2 regions of the Nonomuraea sp. NPDC003707 genome follow, and region 2 is predicted to be linked to the other one. Evidence: riboswitches for the same ligand, from Rfam matches in the RefSeq annotation. Region 2 holds a riboswitch; the other holds the start of a gene.
The links. Region 2 has a riboswitch for cobalamin ahead of ACWDRB_RS00215 (ribonucleoside-diphosphate reductase subunit alpha). Riboswitches for the same ligand answer to the same signal wherever they lie in the genome.
Positions count from the first base shown of each region.

Region 1: another riboswitch for cobalamin. It lies ahead of cobN (cobaltochelatase subunit CobN); the one in region 2 lies ahead of ACWDRB_RS00215 (ribonucleoside-diphosphate reductase subunit alpha).

Region 1 is NZ_JBSFNK010000010.1:242,951-250,426, reverse strand. Features, by position in the region: gene ACWDRB_RS27070 (cobyrinate a,c-diamide synthase) at 1-1,034, shown strand, start outside; gene cobN (cobaltochelatase subunit CobN) at 989-4,585, opposite strand; cobalamin riboswitch at 4,622-4,817, opposite strand; gene ACWDRB_RS27060 (precorrin-3B synthase) at 4,835-6,178, shown strand; gene ACWDRB_RS27055 (precorrin-8X methylmutase) at 6,175-6,795, shown strand; gene cobJ (precorrin-3B C(17)-methyltransferase) at 6,801-7,476, shown strand, end outside.
Region 2 is NZ_JBSFNK010000001.1:46,935-54,410, forward strand. Features, by position in the region: gene ACWDRB_RS00210 (ribonucleotide-diphosphate reductase subunit beta) at 1-123, opposite strand, end outside; gene ACWDRB_RS00215 (ribonucleoside-diphosphate reductase subunit alpha) at 134-2,323, opposite strand; cobalamin riboswitch at 2,449-2,643, opposite strand; gene ACWDRB_RS00220 (tripartite tricarboxylate transporter substrate-binding protein) at 2,648-3,595, opposite strand; gene ACWDRB_RS00225 (SAM-dependent methyltransferase) at 3,672-4,442, opposite strand; gene glmS (glutamine--fructose-6-phosphate transaminase (isomerizing)) at 4,501-6,321, opposite strand; gene ACWDRB_RS00235 (hypothetical protein) at 6,335-6,610, opposite strand; gene ACWDRB_RS00240 (ABC transporter permease) at 6,691-7,437, opposite strand; gene ACWDRB_RS00245 (ATP-binding cassette domain-containing protein) at 7,427-7,476, opposite strand, start outside.

The DNA of each region.
Region 1 (7,476 bases), on a different contig from region 2:
ACACCGACTTCGCCTCGACCGCCCACGTGGCCAGGCTGCTGGACGCTCCCGTCGTGCTGGTGGTGGACGCGGCGCGGCAGAGCAGGTCGGTGGCGGCGGTGGTGCACGGGTTCGCCACGTTCGACCCCCGGGTGCGGGTGGGCGGGGTGGTGCTGAACCGGGTGGGCTCCGACCGGCACGAGGAGCTGTGCCGCTCCGCGCTGGCCGCGGCGGGGATGCCGGTGCTGGGCGCGATCCGCCGCGACGACGCCGTCTCCACGCCGTCGCGGCATCTGGGGCTGGTTCCCGCCGCCGAACGGGAGGCCGAGGCGCTGGCCGCGGTGGACCGGCTGGCCGCGCTGGTGACCCGCTCGTGCGACCTCGACGCGCTGCTCCGGCTGGCGGCATCGGCCCCGCCGCTGGACGCCGTCCCCTGGGAGCCCGCGCGGGGGGAGCGGACGGACCGGCCGGTGGTGGCGGTGGCGGGCGGGGCGGCGTTCACGTTCGGCTACGCCGAGCACGTCGAGCTGCTGCGGGCGGCCGGGGCGGACGTCGCGGTGTTCGACCCGCTGCGGGACGAGCGGCTGCCGGACGGGACCGCGGCGCTCGTCATCGGCGGCGGCTTCCCCGAGGTGTACGCCGCCGAGCTGGCCGCCAACGAGCCGCTGCGCGCGCAGGTGGCGGCCTTCCGCGGCCCGATCGCCGCCGAGTGCGCCGGGCTGCTCTACCTGTGCGAGGAGCTGGACGGGCAGCGGATGTGCGGGCGGGTGCCGGGCCGGGCACGGATGACGCCGAGGCTGACGCTCGGCTACCGGGACGCGGTCGCGCTCAGGCGTTCGCCGCTGACGGAGCCGGGCGAGCGGTTCCGGGGGCACGAGTTCCACCGCACCGCCGTCGAGTACGCAGGCGAGCCGCTGTTCCGCTTTGAGAGCGGCGCCGACGGATTCGGCGACGCCCAGGTGACCGCGTCCTACCTGCACCTGCACTGGGCCGGGCAGCCGATGACGGCTCAGCGGCTGGTGTCGTCCTCCAGGTCGCCCTCGGTCTTGAGGTAGACCTCCTGCAGGCCGCGCAGGACCTCCGGGTCGGGGTGCTGCCACATGCCCCGCTCGGCGGCCTCCAGCAGGCGTTCGGCGATGCCGTGCAGGGCCCAGGGGTTGGACTGCGCCATGAACGCCTGGTTCTCCGGGTCGAGCACGTACGTCTCGGTGAGCTTGTCGTACATCCAGTCGGCGACCACCCCGGTCGTGGCGTCGTAGCCGAACAGGTAGTCGACCGTGGCGGCCAGCTCGAAGGCCCCCTTGTAGCCGTGGCGGCGCATCGCGGCCAGCCAGCGCGGGTTGACGACCCTGGCCCGGAAGATACGCGAGGTCTCCTCCGACAGGGTGCGGGTGCGGACGGCGTCGGGGCGGGTGCTGTCGCCGACGTACGCGGCCGGGGCCCTGCCGGTCAGCGCGCGGACGGTGGCGACCATCCCGCCGTGGTACTGGAAGTAGTCGTCGGAGTCGGCGATGTCGTGCTCGCGGGTGTCGACGTTCTTGGCGGCCACCGCGATCCTGCGGTAGGCGTCCTCCATCTGCGGGCGGGCCGCCACGCCGTCGAGGTCGCGGCCGTAGGCGAAGCCGCCCCACACCGCGTACACCTCGGCCAGGTCGGCGTCGTCGCGCCAGTTGCGGCTGTCGATCAGGGGCAGCAGCCCGGCCCCGTACGCGCCCGGCGCCGACCCGAAGACACGCATGGTCGCCTGGCGCTCGTCGCCCCCGGTCGCGGCGACGTGGGCGCGCACGTAGTTGTCCTCGTACGGCTCGTCCAGCCCGGCGGCCAGCCGTACGGCGTCGTCGAGCATGGCCACCACGTGCGGGAACGCGTCACGGAAGAAACCGCTGATCCGCACCGTCACGTCGATCCTGGGACGGCCCAGCTCGGCGAGCGGGATCGGCTCCAGGGACGTGACCCGGCGCGAGGCCTCGTCCCATTCGGGGCGGATGCCGAGCAGGGCCAGCACCTCGGCCACGTCGTCACCCGCCGTGCGCATGGCGCTGGTGCCCCAGACCGACAGCCCCACCGAACGCGGCCACTCGCCGGTGTCCGACCGGTAGCGCTCCAGCAGCGACTCGGCCATGGCCTGGCCGGTCTCCCAGGCGAGCCGGCTCGGGACCGCGCGGGGATCGACGGAGTAGAAGTTGCGGCCGGTCGGCAGCACGTTGACCAGGCCGCGCAGCGGGGAGCCGCTCGGCCCGGCGGGAACGTAGCCGCCGTCCAGAGCGTGCAGGACGTGGTCGAGCTCGTCGGTGGTGCGGGCCAGGCGCGGCACCACCTCGGTGGCGGCGAACTCGAGGACCCGCGTCACCAGGTCGCGCCGCTCGCCGGGCAGCTCGCGCGTGACCTCCGCCGCAGCCTCCGTCGCCCAGCCGCGTTCCTCCATGGCCTCCACCAGCGCCCGGGCGGCCGCCTCGGCCCGGTCCACGCTGCCGAGCCCCGCCGTGCCGTCCTCGGCCAGGCCGAGCGCCTCGCGCAGGCCGGGCAGCGTCTCGCGGCCCGACCACATCTGCCGGGCGCGCAGCATCGCCAGGACCAGGTCCACGCGCACCTGCCCGGCCGGAGCCTGCCCGAGCACGTGCAGGCCGTCGCGGATCTGCGCGTCCTTGACCTCGCACAGCCAGCCGTCCACGTGCAGGATGAAGTCGTCGAACTCGCTGTCGTGCGGCCGGTTCGCCAGCCCCAGGTCGTGGTCGAGCCGGGCGGCCTGGATGAGCGTCCAGATCTGCGCCCGGATGGCGGGCAGCTTGGCCGGGTCCATGGCCGCGATCGTGGCGTGTTCGTCCAGGAGCTGCTCCAGCCGGGCGATGTCGCCGTACGTCTCCGCCCGCGCCATCGGCGGCACCAGGTGGTCCACCAGCACGGCGTGCGCCCGCCGCTTGGCCTGCGTGCCCTCGCCGGGGTCGTTCACCAGGAACGGGTAGACCAGCGGCAGGTCGCCGATGGCCGCGTCGGTGCCGCACGCGGCGGACATGCCGGCCGACTTGCCGGGCAGCCACTCCAGGTTGCCGTGCTTGCCCACGTGCACCATCGCGTGCGCGCCGGAGCCCGCGAACTCGGCCGACAGCCAGCGGTAGGCGGCCAGGTAGTGGTGGCTGGGCGGCAGGTCGGGGTCGTGGTAGATGGCGATCGGGTTCTCGCCGAAGCCGCGCGGCGGCTGCACCATCACCACCAGGTTCCCGGCCCGCAGCGCCGCGAGGACGATGTCACCCTCGTGCACGAACAGCTCGCCCGGCGGCGGCCCCCAGTGCCGCTCCATCTCCGTCCGCAGCTCCTCGGGCAGAGTGCGGTACCAGCGCTCGTAGGACGCGGCGGAGATGCGTACCGGATTGCCCGCCAGGTGCTCCTCGGTCAGCCAGTCCTGGTCCTGGCCACCGGCGGCGATCAGCGCGTGGATGAGCGCGTCGCCGTCCTGCTCGGCCACGCCCGGGAAGCCCTCGCCGAGGTCGTAGCCGGCCTCGGCGAGCCTGGCCAGCAGCCTGACCGTGCTGGCCGGGGTGTCCAGGCCGACCGCGTTGCCCACCCGGGAGTGCTTGGTCGGGTACGCCGACAACATCACGACCAGGCGGCGCTCGGCGGGCGGGGTGTGCCGGAGCAGCCCGTGCCGTACCGCGATGCCCGCCACCCGGGCGGCCCGCTCGGGGTCGGCGACGTAGACGGTCAGTCCCTCGGGGTCGATCTCCTTGAACGAGAACGGCACCGTGATGATCCGCCCGTCGAACTCCGGGATGGCCACCTGCGAGGCGGCGTCCAGCGGCGACAGCCCGTCGTCGTTCTCCTCCCACGCCTGCCTGCCGGTGGTCAGGCAGAGTCCCTGCAGGATCGGCACGTCGAGCGCGGCCAGCGCGCCCACGTCCCACGCCTCGTCGTCGCCGCCCGCGCCCGCCGTCGCGGGGCGCGAGCCGCCCGCCGCCAGCACGGTCACCACCAGCGCGTCGGCGGCGCGCAGCGTGTCGAGCAGCTCGGGTTCGGCGGTGCGCAGCGAGGAGCAGAACACCGGCAGCGCCTGCCCGCCCGCCTCCTCCACGGCCGCGCAGAGCGTCTCCACGAACGCGGTGTTGCCCGCCAGGTGATGCGCCCGGTAGTAGAGCACCCCGATCACGGGTCCCCGCCCGGGCCGCGCGTCGCGCTCCAGCAGTCCCCAGGAGGGCGTGGCCTCCGGCGGCGCGAACCCGTGCCCGGTCAGCAGCACCGTGTCCGACAGGAACGCGTGCAGCTCGGCCAGGTTCTGCGGCCCGCCGTGGGCCAGGTACGCGTGGGACTCGGCGCAGACGCCGCCGCTGACCGTGGACAGCTCCATCAGCTCGGCGTCCGGCGCCTGCTCGCCGCCCAGCACCACCACCGGCAGAGGGCCGGCCAGCAGTGCGTCCAGGCCCTCCTCCCAGGCGCGCCGCCCGCCGAGCAGGCGCACCACGACCACGTCGGCGCCTTCCAGCAAGGCGGGCAGGTCCTCGGCCGCCAGCCGGGCCGGGTTGCCCAACCGGTAGGCGGCACCGCTCGCGCGAGCGCTGAGCAGGTCGGTGTCGGAGGTCGAGAGCAGCAGGACGGTATGGCTGTCGCCAGGCACGGCACAATCCTCCCTCGGGGTCCTCGCCCCGGTCGCGGGTGTCGCGGCGGCCGGAGTCTCCTGGCTCCCGGATCAGCGCTCACCCCGGCCTTCCCACCCGTCGCCGGGCAGTGGCCTGCGGTGGGGTTCGCTCCCCGGTCACAGTGGCGGGACCGCGCCGGATTCGCACCGGCTTCCTCCCTAGCCATCGCCTACAGGGAGCCTACGACAAGAGCGGCCCCCGCCAGAAGTGGCGTTACCATCCTGATCGTGTCCATAGCCGACTTTTCCGGACGTATGCGCCCCGACGCCTGTCCGGGGGCGCTACAGGTGCACGAGGCGGCCGACGGCCCGCTGGCCCGCGTCCGCCTGCCCGGCGGCGCGATCTCACCCGCCCGGCTGCGCGAGCTGGCCGCCTGCGCGGCCGACCTCGGCTCGGACGTGATCGAGCTGACCTCCCGGGCGAACGTCCAGGTGCGCGGCCTGCGCTCACCCGCCGCCTTCGCCGAGCGGATCGCCGCCGCCGGACTGCTGCCGTCGCAGGCGCACGAGCGCGTACGCAACATCGTGGCCTCGCCGCTCGGCGGTCGCACGGGCCCCGGCCTGCTGGACCCGCAGCCCCTGGTGGCGGCGCTGGACCGGGCCCTGTGTTCGCGGCCCCGGCTGGCCGGGCTACCGGGGCGGTTCCTGTTCGCGGTGGACGAGGGCAGCGGCGACATGCTCGCGCTGGGGGCCGACGTCACGTTCTTCGACGGGCGGCTGCTGCTGGCGGGCGTGGACGCCGGGCTCGCCGTGGGGGCGGACGTGGCCGCCGAACTCATGATCGCCGCCGCCGAGGCGTTCCTCGACGAACGGCCGGAAGGGGATCGGGGCGCGTGGCGGATCGCGGAGCTGGACAACGGCCCCGCCCGCATCGCCACCCGCCTCCGCACCACCACCGCCGCCCGCGACCGCACCGCCCCCCACGATCGCACCACCACCGCTTCCCGCGACTGCACCGGCACTGCCGACCGCGCCGCCGATGCCCGCTCCGGGCACCAGCCGCACGCCAGGCCGGCCCCGGACGCCGAGATGTGGGCACCGCCCGCTCCGGTCGTCCGGGATACGGTCTCGGCGCCGCGTGCCGGGCGAATCGAGCAGCGGGACGGGCGGGTGGCGCTGGAGGTCGTGGTGCCGCTCGGACGGCTGTCCGCCGCCCAGGCAAGCGCCATCGCCGCGGCGGCCGAGGCGAACGGCCCGGCCGGCACCTCCGGCGCGCCTGGTCCGGGAGACGCCACCGGTGTGCCGGTCCGGCTGACGCCGTGGCGGACCGTCGTACTCCTCGACCTCCCGCCCGCCGCCGCCGGCCGGGCGGCGCGAATGCTGGAGGCGGCCGGGCTGGTGACGGACCCGGCGTCGCCGTGGGCCGGGGTGAGCGCCTGCACCGGCCGTCCGGGCTGCGCCAAGTCCCTGGCCGACGTCCAGGAGGACGCGCGGCGCTGGGTGGCGACCCTGGACGGCCCGCCGGCGACGCCCGTGCATTGGGCCGGTTGCGAGCGGCGCTGCGGGCTGCCGCGCGGCCGGGTCGTCCAGATGGTCGCCACCGGCGACGGATACCAGGAAAGGCATCAGTGAGCGACTACATCCGCGACGGGGCCGAGATCTACCGGCGCTCGTTCGCGACCATCCGTGCCGAGACCGACCTCACCGGGATGCCGCCCGAGGTCGCGCAGGTGGCGGTGCGGATGATCCACGCCTGCGGCATGACCGACCTCGTGACCGACCTGGACTGGTCGCCTGCCGTGGTCGTCCGGGCGCGCGCGGCGCTGCGAAGGGGCGCGCCCGTCCTGTGCGACGCGCAGATGGTCGCCTCCGGCGTGACCAGGCGCCGGCTGCCCGCGGACAACGCCGTGGTGTGCACGCTGGGCGACCCCGGCGTTCCGGAGCTGGCCGAACGGCTCGGCACCACGCGCAGCGCCGCCGCGCTGGAGCTGTGGCGCGACCGCCTCGACGGCGCGGTGGTGGCCATCGGCAACGCGCCGACCGCGCTGTTCCGGCTGCTCGAACTGGTCGCCGAGGGCGCGGGCAGGCCCGCCGCCGTGCTCGGCATCCCGGTGGGGTTCATCGGCGCGGCCGAGTCCAAGCGGGCGCTGGCGGACAGCGACCTGGAATATCTGGTGGTGCACGGCCGCCGCGGCGGCAGTGCGATGACGGCGGCGGCGGTCAACGCCATCGCGAACGAGACGGAGTGATGGCGATGACGGGACGGCTGTACGGGGTCGGGCTCGGTCCCGGGGATCCCGAGCTGGTCACGGTCAAGACGGCCCGGCTGATCGGCGAGGCCGACGTGATCGCCTACCACGCCGCCAGGCACGGCCGCAGCATCGCCCGCTCGATCGCGCTGCCGTACATGAAGGAAGGCCAGATCGAGGAGCTGCTGCTCTACCCGCTGACCACGGAGACCACCGACCACCCCGGCGGCTACCAGGGCGCGCTCGACGACTTCTACGCCGACTGCGCCGAGCGGCTGGCCGCCCACCTGGACGCGGGCCGGACCGTGGTCGTGCTGTCCGAGGGCGACCCGCTGTTCTACGGCTCGTACATGCACATGCACAAGCGGCTCGCCCACCGCTACCCGACCGAGGTGGTGCCCGGCGTCACCTCCGTCAGCGCCGCCTCAGCCGTGCTGGGCCGGCCGCTGGTGGAGCGGGACGAGGTGCTGACCGTGCTGCCCGGCACGCTGCCCGCCGAGGTGCTGGCGGACAGGCTCCGCGGCACCGACTCGGCGGCGGTGCTCAAGCTGGGCCGGACGTTCGAGAAGGTCCGCGACGCGCTGGCCGAGGCCGGGCGGCTGGACGACGCCTGGTACGTCGAGCGCGCCACCATGGGAGCCGAACGGGTCGCGCCGCTCAAGGACGTGGACGCCGACGGGG
Region 2 (7,476 bases):
GTCGGTGTGGAGGTCCACCTCCTCGACGGTCCACGTGTTGCGAATGGCCGCGCGGTAGCGCTCGTAGAAGTCCGGGTAGCGCATGGGCCGCAGCGTGAGGTCCATACCTGGGTCGAGCAGCACAACAGTCTCCTTACTGGCAGGCTTCGCAGGTCTCGGGGTTCTCAAGGGAGCAGGCGATCGCTTCTGCAGAGGCCGCCGGTGCCGCCTGGACGGTGGTCTGGGCGATGCGGGTGGCGGGCCGGGAGCGCAGGTAGTACGTGGTCTTCAGGCCCCGCTTCCAGGCGTAGGCGTACATCGACGAGAGCTTGCCGATGGTCGGGCTGGCCATGAAGAGGTTCAGGGACTGGGACTGGTCGATGTACGGCTGGCGCGCGGCGGCCAGGTCGATCAGCGCCTTCTGCGGCAGCTCCCAGGCGGTGCGGTAGAGCACCTTGAGGTCGTCGGGGATGCCGGGGACCGTCTGGACCGAGCCGTCGGCCCGCTTGATGTCGTCCCGCAGCTGCTGCGTCCACAGCCCGCGCGCCTGCAGATCGGCCACCAGATACCGGTTGACCTGCAGGAACTCGCCCGACAGCGTTTCGCGCTTGAACACGTTGGACACCTGCGGCTCGATGCACTCGTAGCAGCCGGCGATGGAGGCGATCGTGGCGGTGGGCGCGATGGCGATCATGAGCGAGTTGCGCAGGCCGGTGCGGGCGACCTTCTCCCGCACGGCGTCCCAGCGCGGCGTGCTCGTGACGTAGTGGTCCGGGTGCAGCACTCCCCCGGCCGCCCGCGTCTCGGCGTACGACGGGTGCCGGCCGCGCTCGGCCGCCAGGTCGGCCGAGGTGTCGTACGCGGCCAGCGCGATCTCCTCGGCGATCCTGGTGGACAGCTCCAGCGCCTCGGGCGAGTCGAACGGCAGCCGCAGCGTGAAGAACACGTCGGCCAGGCCCATGACGCCGAGCCCGATGGGCCGCCAGCGTCTGTTCGCCGCCTCGGCCTCGGGCGTCGGGTAGAAGCCCAGGTCGATGGTCCGGTCCAGGAAGCGCACGGCCGTTCGCACGGTGCCGCGCAGCCGGTCCCAGTCCAGGTCCCAGTCCAGGTCACCGGCCAGGTCACCGGTCAGGAGGTGGGCGGCCAGGTTGATCGAGCCGAGGTTGCAGACCGCGGTCTCGGCGTCGCTGGTGACCTCCAGGATCTCGGTGCACAGGTTCGACAGGTGGATGACGTTCCCGGGGCGGCCGGTCTGGTTGGAGGTGCGGTTGGCGGCGTCCTTGAAGGTCATCCAGCCGTTCCCGGTCTGGGCGAGCGTGCGCATCATCCGGCCGTACAGGGTCCTGGCCGGGATCTGCCGGACATGTCGCCCGGCGGCCTCGTACGCGCGATACGCCCGCGTGAACGCGTCACCGTACAGATCGGTGAGGTCGGGCACCTCCTTCGGGTCGAACAGCGACCAGACCTCGTCCGCCTCCACCCGGCGCATGAACTCGTCGGGCACCCAGTTCGCCAGGTTCAGGTTGTGGGTGCGGCGGGCGTCCTCGCCGGTGTTGTCGCGCAGCTCCAGGAACTCCTCGATGTCGGCGTGCCAGGTCTCCAGGTAGACGCAGGCCGCGCCCTTGCGCCGCCCGCCCTGGTTGACGGCCGCGACGGACGAGTCGAGCGTGCGCAGCCACGGGACGATGCCGTTGGAGTGGCCGTTGGTGCCCCGGATCAGGGAGCCGCGCGAGCGCACCCGGGTCCAGGCGATGCCGATGCCTCCGGCGTACTTCGACAGCCGCGCCACCTGCCCGTACCGGTCGTAGATCGCCTCCAGCTCGTCGCGCGGCGAGTCGAGCAGGAAGCACGACGACAGCTGCGGGCGGCGCGCGCCCGAGTTGAACAGCGTGGGCGAGCTGGGCAGGTACGACAGCGTGGACATGAGCGCGTAGAGCTCGGCGGCCTCCGCCACCGACTCCGACAGCCCGCAGGCCACGCGGAGGAAGAAGTGCTGCGGGCGCTCCAGCACCGCCCGCGTCTCGGGGTGGCGCAGCAGGTAGCGGTCATAGACGGTGCGCAACCCGAAATACTCGAACCGGTCGTCCGCCTCCACGGAGACCAGCGCGTCCAGCTCGGCGGCGTGCGCGGCGACGAACTCCGCCAGCCCGTCCTGGATCAGCCCGGCCGCGTGGGTGGCGGCGATGGACTCGGAGAACGTCCGCACCCCGTGCGCGGCGGCCTCGTCGGCGATCTCCTCGGCCAGGAGCCGGGCGGCGACCCGGGAGTTGGCTGGGTCGGTGATGACCCGGGCGGCGGCCTCCTCGATGGCCAGACGGCGATCGACCTCGATGATCTGCGTCACGTGCTCTCTCCTCGCGAGCTCGTCCCCCGTGAGGGCGCGCGAGAGCACGGCGGCACGGATCATCCCCCGGCCGTTTCGCTCCCCGGCCCTCCCGCGAGGCCATGGTCACTTCGTGCCGGGCGGGCGGCCCGGGCACGCCGCTGGCAGGTCTTCGGGCTCGCGGGCGCGCGCATCGCTCCTACTGGCCGTCGCTTCCCAGATCGCTCCAGTGCACCTGACGGCGGTCGTTCCCGCTCACCGCTGCGGGGCAGCCCCGGAATCACACCGGGTTCCCTTTTGCTCCGCCTCCGGAGAGGCGAACCAGCGACGAGCAGGATCCTACATCTAGTGGCCGTTCCCGCAACTACCCCAGCATGTTGTGGCCTTGGTGGTGCCGAGCAGACCGAGATCCCGCAGGACGGCGCGGGTGCGCTCGACCTCGGAGCCCAGCCACTGCTTGAAGTCGGCGCCGCTGAGCGGGATCGAGATCCAGCCCGCGGACCGGCAGGCCGCCTCCCAGTCGGCCGTGCCGGTCACGTCCTCGCACATGCGGATGGCCGATTCGCGGCTCTCGTCCGTCATGCGCTCGGGCCCGAAGGCCGCCGCCCAGTCCACGAAGTCGACCCGTACGCCGGACTCCAGCAGCGTCGGCGCGTCGAGGCCGGGCACCTGCCTGGCCGAGGACACCGCGAGCGCCTTGACCTGGCCGGCCTTGATGCTCGCGCGCCAGTCGGCCAGCGGGCCCGCGGCCGCCGCGGCCTTGCCGGACAGCAGCGCGGTGACGGCCTCCTGACTGCTGGGGTAGCCGGTGTAGTCGAGCTGGCGGGTGTCGGCGCCGAGCCCCCTGGCGATCAGGCCGAACAGCAGGTGGTCGGGCTCCCCCTGGGGCCCGCCCGCCAGCTGCGTCTGGCCCGGACTGGCGAGCAGGTGGGCGCCGAACGCCTCGAAGTCCCCGAACGGCGAGTGGACGGGCACGACCACGACCTCGACCTCACCGGTGAGCCTGGACAGGGGGGTCGCCGTGTCGAGGAGGGTCTGGGCGTTGTTCAGCTCGGCGGCGGCCAGCGCGGGCAGCCCGCTCACCATGATCCTGATGCCCGCGCCGGTCTCGTATCCGGCCGCCCGGGCCGCGTCGGCGAACGCCTGCCCGACACGCTCCCAGCGGCGCCCCTGAGGGCCGATCGAGTATCGGGCGCGCAGGCCCGCCGCGCTCCCGGTGAAGCGCTCCGTCCCGCAGCCGGCCGCGCACGCGGCCAGGCCCAGCCCCCATGCGAAGAACCGCCGACGGCGCATGTGCCTCTCCCCCGAGCATCGCGAGTCATCGCTCACTCTAAGTTATCGACACAATACACAGAGATACACATATCTCTCATAGTGACTTTTTGCCGACCCCTGCCATCAGGGACGACGGCAGCGACCAGTCCCCCACCAGCTTGGGCCGGTCGGGACGCCAGTCGACGGCCTGTACCAGGCCCGGCGGCTCCAGCGGGAAGTCGCCGAAGAAGGCGCGGATCTCGGCGGGCGTGCGGTCGGTGCCGCCGCTCGGATCGTCCGAGGAGGCGCCCCGGTAGCGCTGCCCGTCCTCCAGGCGGCCCATCGAGGTGGCGTGGGTGATCACCAGGTAGCTGCCCGGCGCCAGCCGCTCGCGCAGGGTCGCCAGAGCCTGCCGCGGCCGCGCCGAATCCGGCAGGAAGTGCAGGATCGACACGAGCAGCACCCCGACCGGCCGGCGCAGGTCCAGGAACCCGCCCGCCCCCGCCAGCACCGCGTCGGGATCCAGGAGGTCCGCCTCGACGAGCGCGGCCCTGCCCGAGTGTCCGAGCAGGGCCGTGGCGTGTGCTGCGACGACCGGATCGCGATCGACGTAGACGACCCGGGCCTCGGGCGCCACCTCGTGCGCGCTGCCCTGGGTCGGCAGCCCGCTGCCGAGGTCGAGGAACTGCCGTACCCCGGCGGCGGCCACGTAGCGCACGGCACGCTGGAGGAAGGCCCGGTTTGCGCGGGCCAGCGGGACCGCCTCCGGGATCAGCTCGGCGAGCTGCTCGATGGCCTGGCGGTCGACCGCGAAGTTGTCCTTCCCGCCGAGCATGTAATCGTACATGCGTGCGAGATTGGGCCTCTCAGCGTCGAACTGCCGCACGTATCGAATTTATGTCGTCCGCAGCAAGATAACGAGGTTTGAGGCCAAATTAGCCTGTTTATTCAACCGTGACGCTCTTGGCGAGATTGCGAGGCTTGTCCACATCCCGGCCGAGCGCCACCGCGGCATAGTACGCGAGCAGCTGAAGCGGGATCGTGAGCAGGATCGGGTCCAGCTCGATCTCGTTCTTGGGGATCACGATCACGTCGTCGGCCAGCTTGACGTCGGGCTCGCGGTGACCGACCATGAGCACCTGCCCGCCGCGCGCGCGGATCTCGCCCAGCGTGGTGAGGTTCTTGTCGAGCAGCTCGTCGTCGGGGACGATGGCGACCGTCGGCATGTCGGGGCCGATCAGCGCGAGCGGCCCGTGCTTGAGCTCGCTGGCCGGATACGCCTCGGCGTGCACGTACGAGATCTCCTTGAGCTTCTGCGCACCCTCCCTGGCCACCGGGTAGCCGCGCACGCGGCCCACGAACATCATGCTCGGGTGCTTGGCGTACTTCTGCGCCAGCTCAGCGATCTTGTCGCTCTGGGTGAGGATCTCCTCGATCTGCCCCGGCAGCCTGCGCAGGCCGTCGACGATGCGCCGCCCGTCGGCGGGCGACAGGTCGCGCACCCGGCCCAGGTGCAGCGCGAGCAGCGCGAACGCCAGCGACGTCGAGGTGAACGCCTTGGTCGAGGCCACCGAGACCTCGGGACCCGCGTGCAGGTAGATGCCGCCGTCCACCTCGCGGGCGATGGCGCTGCCGACCGCGTTGACGATGCCGATGACGCGACCGCCCTTGCGCTTGAGCTCCTGCACGGCGGCGAGCGTGTCGTACGTCTCGCCCGACTGGCTGATGGCGACGTAGAGCGTGTCGGGGTCGACGACCGGATTGCGGTAGCGGAACTCGCTGGCGGGCTCGGCGTCGGACGGGATGCGGGCCAGCTCCTCGATGAGCTGTGCCCCGATCTGCCCCGAGTAGTACGCGGACCCGCAGCCGATGATCTTCACCCGGCGGAAGCCCCGCGTCTCGCGGGCGTCCATGTTGAGCCCGCCCAGGTGGGCCACGTGGAAGCGCTCGTCGAGCCGGCCGCTCATCGTACGGGTGATCGTCTCGGGCTGCTCGGAGATCTCCTTGAGCAGGTAGTGCTCATAGCCGCCGGTGTCATAGTGGCCGGCGTCCCAGTCGACGGTCAGCGGCTCCTTGGCGGTCTCGCGGGCGTCGCTGGCGAAGGTGTGGAAGCCGTCGGCCTTGAGCACGGCCAGCTCGCCGTCCTCCAGGTGCACGACCTGGCGCGTGTAGCGGACGAGCGCGGCCACGTCGGACGCGGCGAACATCTCCTTCTCGCCGATGCCCAGCACGATCGGGCTGCCGTTGCGCGCCACGACCACCTCGCCGGGGCGTTCGCGGTCGATGACCGCGATGCCGTACGTGCCGACGATGCTCTTGAGCGTCTTCCTGACCGCCTCCTCCAGGGAGTCGTTCTCGTCGGCGGCGCGCGCGATCAGGTGCGCGAGCACCTCGGTGTCCGTCTCGGAGGCGAACACCACGCCGTCGGCCTCCAGCTTCGCGCGCAGCTCGCCGGCGTTCTCGATGATGCCGTTGTGCACGACCGCGATGCGCTCGTCGGAGGAAAGGTGGGGATGGGCGTTCTCGTCACTCGGCACGCCGTGCGTGGCCCAGCGGGTGTGCCCGATGCCCAGGGTGCCCTTGAACCTGGCCGGCACGACCTTGGCCAGGTCCGCCACGCGGCCCTTGACCTTGCGTAGCTTGAGCCCCCGGTTGGACACCACGACCCCGGCCGAGTCGTACCCCCGGTACTCCAGACGCTGCAGGCCCTCCAGCAGGATGGGCGCCGCGTCCCGTGGGCCGACATAGGCCACGATTCCGCACATCGAGGTCTCCTCTTCATCCGTAGACGATCCTGCGCAGCTGCCGCAGGGACAGCTCCGGTGCCGCGACCCGCCGACCGCGTAATTCGGCGGCGATCCTGGGGAAGATCTCGTCGTTGGTGTGGCCGACCGTTTTCAGCTCGGCGTGCCGGCGGCGGACGTACTCCTCGACGGACTCGGAGAAGTACGACAGCACGTCGGCGATCACCTTCGCCGCCTCACCCGGGCCCAGCGGGCTCGTCTCGGTGAGGTGGACGATGAGGTCTTCGTAGGGATGTCGTGCCGGGGACACAGACGAGGACACTACGCATCTGGAACGAGACACTTCAACATCCTGCCCGAAATCGGGCAGGAATTAACTCGAACGCCTGTCTAGAGCAGGCTGCCGCGGCCCCAGCCCTTGCCGAAGCGCCACCAGGCGAAGGCTCCGGCGACGAGACCGAGCCCGACGAGGACGGCCGCGGGACGGACCGTGCCCGCGACGTCACCCCTGACAGCGGCCTGGAGCATGGTGGTCGCCCAGTATCCGGGCGAGATCGGCGCGATGGCCTGCGCCCAGGCGGGCATCATCGCGTACGGCACCAGCGCACCGCCCAGCGCGCTGACCGACAGCGCCGCGATGTTGCAGAGCGTGCTCAGCTCCCCCTGGCTGCGCACCACCCCGGCCAGGGCCGTGCCGACGCCGAGCAGCGCGAAGCACCACGCCGCCACGGCCAGGCCCAGGGCCGGCGGCCACGCCGTCCCGGCCGGCCGCAGCCCTACCGCGATCATCCCGTACGCGAGCAGCACGACCTGCTGGAGGACCAGCACGGCGAACACCGGCAGGGCCTTGCCGATCATGATCTCCGGGACGCGGGCCCTGGTGGCCTTGAGGCGGTCCCAGGTGTGCCAGGTGCGTTCGGCGAGGCTGGCCGTGGCCACGTCGGCCATCGACAGCACCGAGAACATGACCAGCAGTCCCGTCACGACCTGGGCGGGCTCGCGCAGCATCGACTTGAAGACGAGCATGAGGACCATGGGCATGACCAGGTAGCTGACCAGGTGAGCCGGGTCGCGCCGGCGCAGGAGCACGTTGTGCGCGGTCAGGACGGCGATGCGGTGCAACGTCTCACGCGGCATCCGCGGGCTCCTTTCGGAGATCCTTGTAGAGGTCGTCGA